2 linked regions of the Tunturibacter psychrotolerans genome follow. The protein of the gene in region 1 interacts with the protein of each later gene in a pairwise test. Links are inferred from orthologs where the notes say so. Each region holds a gene or a part of one and is shown on either strand. Other genes may lie near its edges.

The links. The genes of interacting proteins can lie anywhere in the genome.
Region 2: the proteins of ligA (region 1) and leuS interact in binary tests that used the Escherichia coli proteins (3 or more experiments, as listed by UniProt). The link is inferred for Tunturibacter psychrotolerans from one-to-one orthologs.

The regions. Positions count from the first base shown.
Region 1 is NZ_CP132942.1:163,718-171,509, reverse strand. Bases 2,467-5,466 are described here. They hold ligA (NAD-dependent DNA ligase LigA), read left to right. Parts: upstream 2,467-2,895; coding sequence 2,896-5,037; downstream 5,038-5,466. Other genes in these bases: RBB77_RS00545 (glucoamylase family protein), read right to left, coding at 5,027-5,466; RBB77_RS00555 (formate/nitrite transporter family protein), read right to left, coding at 2,467-2,712. Outside these bases: RBB77_RS00565 (substrate-binding domain-containing protein), read left to right, coding at 1-693; RBB77_RS00560 (zinc-dependent alcohol dehydrogenase family protein), read right to left, coding at 719-1,720; more of RBB77_RS00555, read right to left, coding at 1,807-2,466; more of RBB77_RS00545, read right to left, coding at 5,467-6,445; RBB77_RS00540 (LacI family DNA-binding transcriptional regulator), read left to right, coding at 6,851-7,792. UniProt on the Escherichia coli protein: DNA ligase that catalyzes the formation of phosphodiester linkages between 5'-phosphoryl and 3'-hydroxyl groups in double-stranded DNA using NAD as a coenzyme and as the energy source for the reaction.
Region 2 is NZ_CP132942.1:1,775,918-1,781,436, reverse strand. Bases 2,397-5,519 are described here. They hold leuS (leucine--tRNA ligase), read right to left. Parts: upstream 5,179-5,519; coding sequence 2,614-5,178; downstream 2,397-2,613. Other genes in these bases: RBB77_RS07210 (hypothetical protein), read right to left, coding at 5,316-5,519; RBB77_RS07220 (hypothetical protein), read right to left, coding at 2,397-2,614. Outside these bases: RBB77_RS07225 (hypothetical protein), read right to left, coding at 49-1,590; more of RBB77_RS07220, read right to left, coding at 1,679-2,396.

The sequences.
Region 1 (7,792 bases):
TCGCCGGAGATTAAAGCTGCGATGGACGCGGGGATCCCGGTGATCACGATGGACTCGGATGCTCCGGCGAGTTCACGGCTCTACTTCATTGGGACGAACAATCTGCAGGCGGGGAGGTTGGGCGGACAGCGGGTTGCGGCGAAGCTGAATGGTAAGGGGAACGTGGCTTTCTTTTCGATTCCTGGTCAGCCGAATATTGACGAGCGATTGAAGGGGTATAAAGACGCGTTCTCGCACTATCCGGGAATCAAGATTGTCGATGTGTTCGACATGAAGGGGGATTCCGGGCTGGCGATGGACCAGACGCGGGACTATCTGTCGCGGACGGGAGCGAACAGGATTGACGCGATCGTGTGCCTTGAGGCGGCTTCGGGGAGAGATGTAGCCGAGGCGTTTCGACGGGAGAACGTGAAGGACCGGCTGCTGGTGGCGATGGATACGGACCAGACTGTGCTCCAAGGCGTGAAGGATGGGACGATCGATTCGACCATCTCGCAGAAGCCTTTTACGATGGCGCTGGTGGGGCTGAAGGCGCTGGACGATATTCATCACTATCCAGTAACGCCAATGATGCGGGAATATGCGCTGGACTCATTTTCACCGTTTCCGACACTTATCGATACGGGAGTTACGTTGGTGGATAAAAGCAATGTGGATACGCTGTTGAACATTGGGGAAGATAAGGCGCCGTAATCTTCAGGCAGAGGCTCGTGATGGGTCAGAGCGTGACGACGATCTTACCAATCTGAGCGTTGGACTCCATGTAACGGTGGGCTTCGACGATTTCGGCGAAGGGAAAGGTCTTGTCGATGAGAGGCTTGAAGTTGCCTGCGACGATGTGGTCGAAGATGTACTTCTTGGCTTTGGGAAACTCTATGGGATCTGCAGCAACCTCAAAGAGGGTGTAAGCCCTGATGGTGAGGAATTTGCTGAGGGCAGTGAAGAGCGGGTAGGGGGTTGGTTCGGGGGCGAGAGCGCCGTACTCAAAGATGATGCCGTTTTTGGAGGCGGCTGCGGCGAGAGCTTCGACGATCTTCCCGCCAATGGGATCGAAGGTGATTCGGGCGCCCTTGCCAGCGGTGATTTCTTTTACACGGGCGACGAGGTCCTCTTCGTCGGAGACGATGACGTGGTCTGCGCCGAGTCTGAGTAGCTCTGCTTTTTTTGCGGCAGTGCGAGTTACTGCAATGCTGGTGGCGCCCTCTGCCTTTACGATTTCAATGGCGGCGACACCTACGCTGCTGCTGGCTGCTGTGATGAGAACGAAGTCTTCTTTTTTCAAGTGGCCCAACATGATGAGGCCGCCGTATGCGGTGAGGTACTGCATCCAGATGGAGGTGCCTTCTTCGTAGGAAAGTTGGGCGGGGTACTCGGCGAGTGCTGTGGCTGGAACGATAGCGACTTCGCCGTAGACACCGTGAGCATTGAGGCTGAAGAGGCCGGGAACGGTGCTGGCTGTCTTGCCGATCCATGTGGGGTCGACGCCAGGACCGACTGCTTCGATGGTGCCGGACGCCTCGTAGCCGTTCTTTGCGGGGACGATGGGAGCTTCGAGGTATTGGCCGTTGCGGAACATGACCTCGGCACGATTGAGGCCGAGCGCTTTGACGCGGAGACGGACCTCTCCCTGGGTTGGTTCGGGGAGGGGGAGTTCGTCGAACTGAAGGACTTCGGGGCTGCCGGTCTTGTGGAAACGGACGATCTTTACGGTGTCGGGCATGTGGGTTCCTTGTTCCTTCTATGCCTCGTTTGATGAAGGCGATGAGAGAAGGACTCAGAAGGACGGCAGTTGGTTTGAGCGGATCGTCAGGCTTTGAGGGACTCTTCCTGTTTGGGTTCTTCTCTGAGGAGAGGGGCGATGGCTTCGGCGTCGGCGTCGCCGCCGTAGATGACCTGGCCGTATTCGAGGAGGGTGACCATGCCTACGCCGCCGCAGATGTTGCCCGCTACGGCAGGGAGGAGCCAGATGAAGTAGCTGCTCCATGCAGCTTTGCCGATGAGGATGGCGGTGAGGATCTCGCCGCTGGTGGCGATGCAGTGGGCGAAGTTGCCGAGGCCGACGACGAAGGTCAGCATCCAGATGATCATGACGGAGCCGGTGATGGAGTGAGAGCCGGAGACAAGCCAGGCTACGGTGGCGATGATCCAACCACCCATGACGCCGCTCCAGAAGATGGTTCCGGCTGGGTTGTGGATGGCTTCGAGGCCCAGGCCGGCGAGCGCTTGAACGATCTCGGGTTTGAGGGCGTTGGTGAGGGCGGCTATGACGGAGAAGGAAAGAGCTCCGAGAACGTTCGCGGGAAGGACAGTCGCCCAGAGGCGGAGAGTTTTCCAGAAGTGCTTCTTTTCTGCGAGGACGAGGGCGACGGGATAGAGGGTGTTTTCGGTGAAGAGCTGCGATCGGCCGAGGATGACCACGATGAAGCCGAGGGGGTAGAACATCTTGCCGACGAAGAAGATGGTGTGGGTGGGAACTGTTCCGGGGGTAGTGAGGAGAGCGATGGCGATGGCGTTGCCGAGAGCGGAGAGGCCCATGAAGATGCCGCCTGCGAGGCCGGAGATGGCGAGGGAGATGCTGGAACGGCCCAGCTCCTGGCGGGCGTTGTTGGCTACCTGCTCGTAGATGTCCTGGGCGCTGGGGCGCTCTAGATTCTTTTGTGCGTCCTGGCTCGCGGGGGGCGGGGGTGGGTAGCGTCGAAGGCGGTAGGGCATGAGTGTTGGATGCAGAAAAAATGAAGGACGGAACGGCGCGCGTCCTGCCGGACGGGCCCACTGCGCGTGGGGCGGCCACTTCGTGGCGTGTGTACCTGTTTGCAACGGCGGTTTTGCCAGGGTCCTCCCGTTGGTCAGAAACGGTATCCCGACCAACGTGCATGCGTCTTTATAATTTTGCGTATGGCAACCGCTTCGACACCCGATCAAGAGATCCAAGAGCTGCGCGATCAGCTTCGCCACCACGAATATTTGTATTACGTCGAAGATTCGCCGGAGCTCACGGACGCGCAGTATGACGCCCTGATGAACCGGTTGAAAAAGCTTGAGGAGAAGCATCCTGAGCTGGTGACTGCGGATTCTCCCTCGCAACGGGTCGGGGGCAAGCCGAAGGATGGATTTGTGAAGATGCCGCACTCGCGGCCGATGTTGTCGCTCGATAACGCTTACAACGAGGAAGAGCTGCGGGCGTGGGGCCAGCGGGTGCGGGATGCGCTGCCGAGTACCGAGGCAGTGCGGTATGTGTGTGAGCTGAAGCTGGATGGTTTGTCGCTTGCGCTGCAGTATGGGCCGGGCGCGGGTGGGAGTGCGCATCTGGAGCGGGGATTGACTCGTGGGGATGGTTCGATTGGCGAGGATGTGACGAGCAATGTGCGAACTATTCGATCGGTGCCCCTGAGTATCTCGGCTGCGAAGCTGAAGGCGGCGGGGTTGCCGCAGAGCTTTGAGGTCCGGGGAGAAGTGGTATTGCCGCAGACGGCGTTTGTGAAGATGAATGAGGAACGCGAGGCGGCGGGACAGGCTCCGGCGGCGAATCCGCGTAATGCGGCGGCGGGAACGATACGGACGCTCGAGCCGAACATCGTCGCGCAGAGACGGCTGGATTTTTATGCTTACTTTTTGTTGCGGGATGGAGAGTTTTTATTGCCGCAGCAGTCGACGACGCTCGAGGCATTGAAGACATCGGGTTTTCGCGTAAACAAGTATGCGAAGGCGCTGAAGAGTATCGATGAGGTGGTGAAGTTTATCGGAGATGCAGAGCCGCTGCGCGACACGTTGGGGTATGAGATTGATGGTGTCGTGATCAAGGTGGATGCTACGGCGCAGCAGAGGCGGCTTGGGTTTACGGGGAAGGCTCCGCGGTGGGCGATTGCGTATAAGTTTGCGGCGCGTGCGGGGATTACGAAGTTGGAGGATGTTTTGTTTCAGGTTGGGCGGACGGGGAAGGTGACGCCTGTGGCTGCGCTTACTCCGGTGTTGATCGGCGGGACAACTGTGACGCGGGCTACGCTGCACAATGCGGATGAGATTGCACGTCTTGGAGTTCGTATTGGGGATTTTGTGCAGGTGGAGCGCGGCGGCGATGTGATTCCGAAGATTGTGGAGGTGGTGGAGGATAAGACGCATCCGCGGGGGGCGAAGGGGATTGTGTTTCCGGAGTTTTGTCCGGTGTGCAAAAGCCCATTGATGAGAGTGGAGGGAGAGGTTGATTGGAGATGTGTGAACAACTCCTGTCCGGCGCGAGTACGTGAGGAGTTGTTGCATTGGGCGGCGCGCGGGGTGATGAACATTGAAGGGTTGGGCGATGCGATGGTGGCGCAGTTGCTCGGGCAGGGTGCAGAGCTGGGTGGCGATGGGGAAGTTGTGACGGAGGAGGGTGCTCCGGTCGTGACGCGGAAGGCGCTGATTAGGACGATTGGAGATTTGTATCGTTTGAAACGCGAGGACCTGCTTGGGTTGGAGAGGGTGGGTGAGAAGACGGCAGACGCTTTGCTGGCGCAGATTGCGCGGTCGAAGGAAGCTGGATTGGCGCGGGTGTTGTTGGGTCTGGGAATTCGGTTTGTGGGCGAGCGGACTGCACAGTTGCTGGCGGCGCACTTCGGTTCGATGCAGGAATTGGAGGCGGCGGCCAGCCAGGATATGGAGAAAGCGGGCCCGGCGCTGGAGGCAGTGACGGAGGTAGGGCCGAAGGTGGCGCAGGCGATTGTGGAGTTCTTTGCGGTGGAGAAGAACAAGGATCTGGTGAGAGATCTGACGGCGCTGGGTCTCACGATGACGGCGGAGAAGCGCGTGACAACTTCGATGCTGGAGGGGTTGACGTTTGTGCTGACTGGAACGCTGCCGAATCTTACGCGCGAGTTGGCGAAGGAGAAGATTGAGTCGGCGGGGGGGCGGGTTTCGGGGAGCGTGAGTAAGAAGACGGACTATCTGGTGGCGGGGGAGGAGGCGGGTTCGAAGCTGGATAAGGCGAACTCGCTGGGGGTGGCCGTGCTTGATGAAGTGGGATTGCTGAAGCTGCTGGAGACGGGACCGGCTACAGGTTAGGGGGGCGGTTGGTGCTTGGAGTCACGGGTTGACTGGGGCTTGGGATGGGGACTGGTTTTGGCTCGGAGGGATTGGTCGTCTGCCGAGTGCCGCGGAATCCGCAGGCCTTCATAGCGGCGACTGGTTCGGGGTTCTGCATGAAGGTGTCCCAGACGAAGGCGCTGCGAAGATTTTCTGCCATGAGGACGCTGATGCCGAGGTCGATGCCGAGGACGTCGGGGTCGTACCAGTGGAGTTCGGGGTGGAAGGCGTCGCAGAAGCCGTAGCGGCCCCATGCGTCCTGGCCGAAGTTTTCTCGAAGGGCGCGGAGGACGCGGATGCAATCGTGCGGGAGGAAGGGGAGGGATCCGGCGGCGGCGCAGGGGACGACGGATCCGTCGACCGGACCCATGAGAGGAGGGCCGCCCCAGGCGGTGTAGCCGTGCTGCCAGTCGGAGGCGGAGACGCCCCAGTAGTCGTCAGTGTAGCCGCGTTTGAGGCCGAGGCAGAAGGCTTTGTGGGCGCGGGTGGCGGTGATGGAGTTGGAGAAGTAGTTGGCGTAGGCATCGCGCTTGCCGGCGAAGTCGAACCAGGCGTGGGAGTACTGGTGGACGAAGAGGGGGTCGCGCCCGCTGATGTAGGAGTAGGGACCAAAGGTGATGGGCGGGCGGGTGAAGGCGCTCCAGGAGTCGGGGGAGATGGGGTGGGTGGGCGAACCGATGGCGAGGAGATACATCATCATCAGCTCGGCGTAGTGGTCCCAGCGGGTGGAGATGAAGCCGGTCTCGGGATGCCAGCCCATGGAGAAGGTTTTACCGCCGTTGAGCATCCAGGGCCAGTCGACGCGGTTGTAGAGTTGCGTGGCGAGGTCGGTGATTCTGCGGTCGTTAAAGTAGGCCCGGACGGTGAGGACACCGCAGAGGAAGATGGAGGTGTCGATGGATGATACTTCGACGTTGATGAGGGGCTTACCTGTTTTGACGTCGCTGAAGTGGTAGAAGAAGCCGTGCTCGTCGGGCATCTTGTTGAGATGAAAGTCGAGCGTGGTGATGACCTGCTTTTTGATGCGATCGGTGTCGAGGTATCCGCGTTTGTCGGAGATGCAGAGGGCGGTGAGGCCGAAGCCGGTAGCGGCGATGCTTGCGGCGAAGTGCTGGTCGAACTCTCCGGTGGCGGTCTTGTTGGTGGCGCGGTCGAGGACCTGCCCGGACGCTGGGTCGGCCTGCTCGGTGAAGTAGAGACAGCCTGCTCGCTCCATCTCTTCGAGGAAGGCGAGGTCTTCGTCGCTCAGGAGCCTTGAGTAGGTGGGTTGGGCGGCCTGCTGCGCTGCGAGAGGGGAGGCTACAAGACCTGAGAGTATGGCTCCGCCGAGGAGTTTGGTCGCGCGACGTCTCGTGATTTTAGGCGGAGTCGAGGTGCTGAAACTCATCTTCTCTATCGTACGGTCTTGCCAGGGCAGCAGACTTGTCTGACTCTGTGAATCGTGTAAAAGTACCGCGGACGTTGTAGAGCGTGTCCGGTTTTTAGTGAAAGCCTGGAGTCGGACCTCCCCAGGTCGTTGGATGCCGCGCGTGCGAATGTGGATGCTGGCGCGATGTTCTGGGCAGGAAGTGCAGTGTTCAGGGAGCGTGGAGTTGCGTGGTTTGGACCTGTGTCAGGCAAACTTTTGTCTTTGGATATTGCCGTTTCAGAAAGCGAGTGTCAAGGATCGGGCGGAGGATTTAGCCACACAGAGTGTGACTTGTGACAGACTGCATGAATGCGTGGACGCGCGAAAAGATCTGCGACGCCAGAATCGAAGACACAAGAGCATAAGCCCGCGAGCCTGAAGGTATTGTCCGACCATCTTGGGTTGTCGATGGCTGCGATCTCTCGCGTCCTTAGTGGAGCGCCAGCTGCGCGTTCGATTCCGAAGGTTACGCAGGACCGGATCGTGGCGGCAGCGGAGGAGCTGAACTACCGGCCGAATCTATTTGCCCGCTCCTTGCGCAATCGACGGAGTCAGACGGTCGGCGTGATTGTGCCGGAGGTAAGCGAGGGGTACGCAACGCTTGTGTTGAGTGGGATTGAGTACGAACTGATGCAGTCGGATTACTTTTATTTTTTGATCAGCCATCATCACCGTGAAGAGATGATTCAGCGAAGTGAACGGCTGTTTCGCGACCGTGCTGTGGAGGGCGTGATCGCTGTGGATACGCTGCTGCGAGATAGGTGGGCGATTCCAACGGTGAGCGTCTCGGGCCATCATGAGCCGAAGGGCGTGATTAATATTGTGCTGAATCATCGGCTGGCCGCGGAGCTTGCTATCGATCACCTGAGCGGACTAGGGCATAAGCGGCTTGCCTTCATCAAGGGGCAGAAGTTTAGCTCGGATACGGAGTCGCGGTGGAGGGGGATTCGCCATGTGATGGAGAAGAGAGGGATGACGATTCTTCCGCAACTGGTGGCACAGCTTGAGGGAGATCAGCCGACGCATGAACCAGGGTATCTGGCGACGCAGAAGTTGCTGGCGAGTGGCGAGAGCTTTACTGCGTTGTTTGCGTTCAACGATGTGTCGGCCATTGGTGCTATCAAGGCGTTGCGAGAGGCTGGGCTGCGGGTGCCACAGGATGTCTCGGTGGTGGGCTTTGACGATGTCCAGTCGGCGGCATTTCAGAACCCTGCGCTGACGACGGTGCGACAGCCGTTGCGGATGATGGGGGTTCTGGCGGCTCAGACAGTGTTGCAACAGATTGGGTCGCGGAGCGGGGGGAATGCTACGCAACAGATCGTCGTT
Region 2 (5,519 bases), 1.6 Mb from region 1 along the record:
ATGTTATAAGCGCTTTCGGTCTCTTCTACTACTCATGAACAAATCGCCTCAGTGAGGTTTGGAACCAGATATATCCTCGGAGGTCACCTTCGGGTTCTTGGACACCCTTCCAACCATCTTGGTTTTCGCGCCCGAAGGAGATGGGGGCGACTCCAAGACAGCAGGGAGCAGAAGTGAAATCGTCTCAGTGATTTGATCTGATTCTGGGGATTTGAGCAGCAATTGAAGACGATCGTACGCGTCTTTGAACGAAGGCCTCAGGTGTAGTGCAAATTTGTACTCATCGATCGCCTCGGCCGGCACTGCCTGTCCGCGCGTGATGGCCAGCTTGACCAATTCGTTTCCGAGACTTCGATGAACGCCAGGATTACTCGGATCTATCTCTATCGCGTCCAGCAGGAGTTGAATGCATTCATCTCTCCTTCGCGACACCGTCTGTAATTCGTCCGGAGTCAAGACCTTGCCGGACGTGGAAGTTTCAATATTATCGGCGATCTTGGAACTTGCGACTGCACTATTGATGATGTACTTCGTATCCATCGGATACTTTGGTCTGAGGCGATCCAACTGGCTTTTGATTGCGATCAGTTCGTTGGTCGAAGTGTTCTCGACGACCTTCGCCGCAGCCTCAACCGATTGCAGATTGTCTTCCATCGAACTTGCTGGCCCTGGAGACCTCCTGGCTTCTTTCGTTAGCGGCGTCCCTCGCCAGATCTTCTGTTCTTCCTCCTTTACTCTCTTGGAAACCGCATCCCCTTCTTGAACCCACCCGAATACCTCGGATGCCTGACTAGGTTTGTTCTCGTAGATGAACGTCGTCATTAGATAAAAGTAGGGAGCCATGTCCTGCGGCCGCGAGTTGAGCCACTCTTTAAATGCTTCTTCCGCAGCCGCGTCGGAAGCTTTCGAATCAATACTGCCCGCCATCTGTTCCTGAATCTCCTGCAGCAACGCCCTGCCGGCCAACTCCGGATCGGCAGAAGTGATCAGCTTGAACGTGGCCACTTGTATCGTTTCCGAAAGAGATTTCCCTTTAGGTACCGGAATATTCCATCCACTGCTACTCGTAGCGGTGGTCAACCGGACGCGCACGTCGCATACGTCGTTTTCACCCAGAACATCGCCAGTAATAATCCACTGCTCATAGCGAACGCGGTCATACAGCTTTAAAACATCATCAACCGAGATCCCATGCACAGTGATCCCATATGCAGTCTCCACCGGAATTCTGGGCCGCTGCGCCAATAGACCAAGAGCATTCTGATTGGTATTCACATTGCCATGAAAGTGCGCAGCCGCCGTTACAAGATCGTTGAGTTGATCGACAAAGATATCCTCGGCGTTCTTTCCGGTCATCCCGCATTTCTTCGCGATGTCAGACGCCTCTTCGAATGGCTGCACCACAATCATCGGCCTGGGATCTCGCTGCTTCTCCCAATACGCCACTCCCCACAGGACTATTGCCCCAACCGCAACAACAACAGCAGACAAAGCCGCGGCGTTCTTGATGAACGAGAACAAATGGGCGAGGAAGCCTTTAGGCGCTACATCTTCTTCCGTCTGCTTGGCAGTACTGGAATCTGAAGCCACCTTGATACCTCTTGCTCAGGCCTTGGAGGACAGTAGAATATCCGCAAGAGTAACTTTTCAACCACGGACAAGCAAGCTGTTTACGCTACTACGTTGAAGTTTCGTACGCTCGCCAAAACTGCAGATAGGCCACCTGCCGCGCCACATGGAAAAAGTCAGATCCAAGAAAATAAAGGATCGTCACCCCCACCCACCACCAGAACAGGAACTCCGGCGTCGTCACACTCTCAAACGGCAGCGGGGTCGCGGAAAACACCATCGCCAGTACAATCAACGCGATCTTTACGATCCCCATCACCAGGTTGATCTCCACCAGCTTCGACTTCAGCGGCCCCAGCCGAAATGCAGCTGCCAGACTCCCCCGCACACCCGACCCCTTCAACATCGCCATCAACGGCGCCACCGACAACGCCCAGCTCGCCACCGCCCACAGCGTAAACAGCCCCAGCGTCGCCACAATCACCAGCGAAAAATATCCCACGAGATTCGGCTCGCCACCCGCCGCAATCGGTCCAGTCACGGTCCACTCGGCCACCCGCTCCATACACCAGAACCAAACCGCAAAGCTCCCCAGCAACGCCACCACACGCACTGCCTGCAACACAATCAGCGTCCCAACACGCGAATGTAGCCGTTCATCGGCCCGCCTCAACACCACCGTCCGACCCACCGCCGACACCACCACCCAAGCCACGACCAGCAGCGGCGCCAACCACAACGCCACACCCAGCACCTGCGGCACCAGCAGCGCCAGCGCCTTCGCCAACGTCTGTGCAGACCCCAGTGGATCCACCACCGTCATACCCTTCAACGCCGCATAGTCCAACGGCGTAGCCTGCAAAATCTTCAGCCCTTCATACCGCAGCAACAACAGCGCAGGCACCCCATAAGCCCACCGCCAAAGCACCTCCAGCGCAGTCAGCGAAGGCCGCCGCCAGCACTCCGACAGCGTATGCACAAACGACTGCGTCCCCCGCACAGTCCCAGCTGCAACCACAATCCCATCCTGCGGCAACTCATTCACTACTTCACCACAAGATTCACAAGCTTACCCGGCACCACAATCACCTTCACCACAGTCTTCCCTTCAATCCGAGCCTTCACCTTCTCATCGGCAAGAGCCGCAGCCTTCACCGCGGCTTCGTCGCTGCCCGCAGGAACCTTCACCACAGTCACCAGCTTTCCATTCACCTGCACCGGAATCTCATCCTCCTCTTCCCGCGCAAGCTCCTCATTCACCGCCGGCCACTGCGTTCGAAACACCACTCCCTCGCCGCCAAGCTCCTCCCACATCTCCGCAGCAAAGAACGGCGCAAACGGAGCCAGCAACAAAATCAAACTGCGAAACACCTCGGCTACGGCATCAGGAGAGATCTCTCCCGCATCCATCGCCGCTTCGTTCGCAGTAATCTCGTTGACCAGAATCATGATCGAAGAGATCGAGGTATTAAAGTGCCAGCGCCCATCGAAGTCATGCGTAACCTTCGCAATCGTCTGATGCAACCGCCGCAGCAACGCCTGATCTTTCGGCCCGGTCGCGGTTCCCTTCGCACGAGCAACACCTGAGAACTTCGTCGTCAGCCGGTACACCTTCCCCAAAAACCGAGAGATTCCCGCGACGCCTTCTTCCTGCCACTCCAGATCACGATCCGGCGGAGCCGCAAACAGCGCGTACATCCTCGTCGCATCTGCTCCATACCGCGAAATCATGTCATCAGGCGAAACCACATTGCCCTTCGACTTCGACATCTTCGCGCCGTCTTTGATCACCATCCCCTGCGTAAACAGACGAGCGGCAGGCTCATCGTTCTTCACCAAACCAAGATCCCGCATCACCTTCGTCCAGAACCGCGAGTAGATCAGATGCAGAATCGCATGTTCCACTCCGCCGATGTACTGATCGATCGGAAACCAGTAGTTCGCTTTGTCCGAATCAAATGGCGCATCCGAATTCTTCGCATCCGCATAGCGGTAGAAATACCAACTCGAATCAACGAACGTGTCCATCGTGTCCGTCTCCCTGCGCGCCACGCCACCGCACTTCGGGCACTTCGCATTCACGAACTCCGGAATCCGCCCCAGCGGCGACCCGTTCGTCTGCGTAATATCCACTTGCTCCGGCAGTAAAATCGGCAACTCGCTCTCAGCCACCGGCAACGGCTCCTCCGGCGAGCACTTGTCGCAGTACACCATCGGAATCGGCGTTCCCCAGTACCTCTGCCGACTCACTCCCCAATCCTTGAGCCGATACGTAACCGTAGGAGTACCAAATCCCTTTGCCTTCGCGAACGCAGCCATCTTCTCCTGCGCCTCAAGACAGTTCTCCCCGGTCCACTCGCCGGAGTCGATCAGCACAGCCTCATCCTCGCCGGTGTAAGGCAACGCCAGATCATTTGTATCGACATTAGGAGCAATCACCGGTCGCAATGGCAGCCCATACTTCTGCGCAAACTCAAAATCCCGCTCATCATGCGCCGGCACGCTCATAATCGCGCCTGTCCCATAGTCCGCCAGAATGTAGTTCGCCACCCAGATCGGCACCCGCTCGCCATTGAACGGATTCACCGCGAACCTGCCCGTGAACACGCCATGCTTCTCAATCGCACCCAGTGCGTCTGACTCGCGAGCCACCTTCTGCTGCTCCAGCAACTCCTCAATCTGCACCCGCAGCGCGTCATCCTCCAGCGCAAACGCCTTCGATACCGCATGCTCTGGCGCAAGCTGCACTGAGGTCGCGCCAAAGATCGTATCCACCCGCGTAGTAAACACCGTGATCTTCGCATCACCATCCGCCACCGCGAAATCTACATGCGCACCCTCGCTCCGCCCGATCCAGTTCCGCTGCATCGTTCGTACCTTCTCCGGCCAACCCTCCAGTTTGTCGAGCCCGTCCAGAAGCTCATCCGCATACTTCGTAATCCGCAAAAACCACTGCGTCAGATCGCGCAACTCAACAACCGTATCCTCATGCCGCCAGCAGCGCCCGCCAATCACCTGCTCATTCGCCAGCACCGTGCAACACTCCGGACACCAGTTCACCTTGCTCTTCTTCCGGTACGCGAGGCCCTTCTCGAACATCTTCAAAAAGAACCATTGGTTCCACTTGTAGTAGTCCGGCAGACAAGTAGTGACCTCGGCGCCCCAGTCGTAGCCGTACCCCAACCGCTGCATCTGCTTCCGCATCGCCGCAATGTTCGAAAGCGTCCACTCCCGCGGCGGAACCCCGTTCTTCAACGCCGCATTCTCCGCCGGCAACCCAAACGCATCCCACCCCATCGGGTGCAGCACGTTGTACCCGCGCATCCACATATGCCGCGCCAGCGCATCGCCAATCGCATAGTTCCGCACGTGCCCGATGTGCAGCGCGCCGCTCGGATACGGCAACATCTCCAGGCAGTAGTACTTCGGCTTACCCGAATCGTGGCCCTCCGCCGCATACAGCGACGGATCCGCATCCCACCTCGCCTGCCACTTCGGCTCGATCTCAGCCGGGCTGTAACGCTGCGGCTGGTTTGGTTCCGCAGCAGTAGAACTCTCAATAATGTTCGCGGTTTTGCCGCTTATTTCGCTCGTTCGTGTCTCAGGCATACTTGTTTGATTGTACCCGTCCGGCAAACCTAAATCCTGCCTTCGGACGCCACTGCGCCAGTAACCTGTTCCACCATCACGGGAATCCTCTCCGGGAGGACGCTTGAATTCAGGGATCGGCTACTCAGCCGGGGCTCTTAGTGAGCCACAGCATGATTACACACCCACACGTCGTAGATCCCATCATTTCTATCGACGCGATAATTTTGAATGAAGGTTCTACGAAGGACATCGGGGAATACCCAGAGATCAAACGGCTTTTGAGAGAGTGGCACTAACCAGACATCATCTTTGCAATGTTTCATTTGGTTGAGGACGTTGATTGGAAACGGTAAATGCAC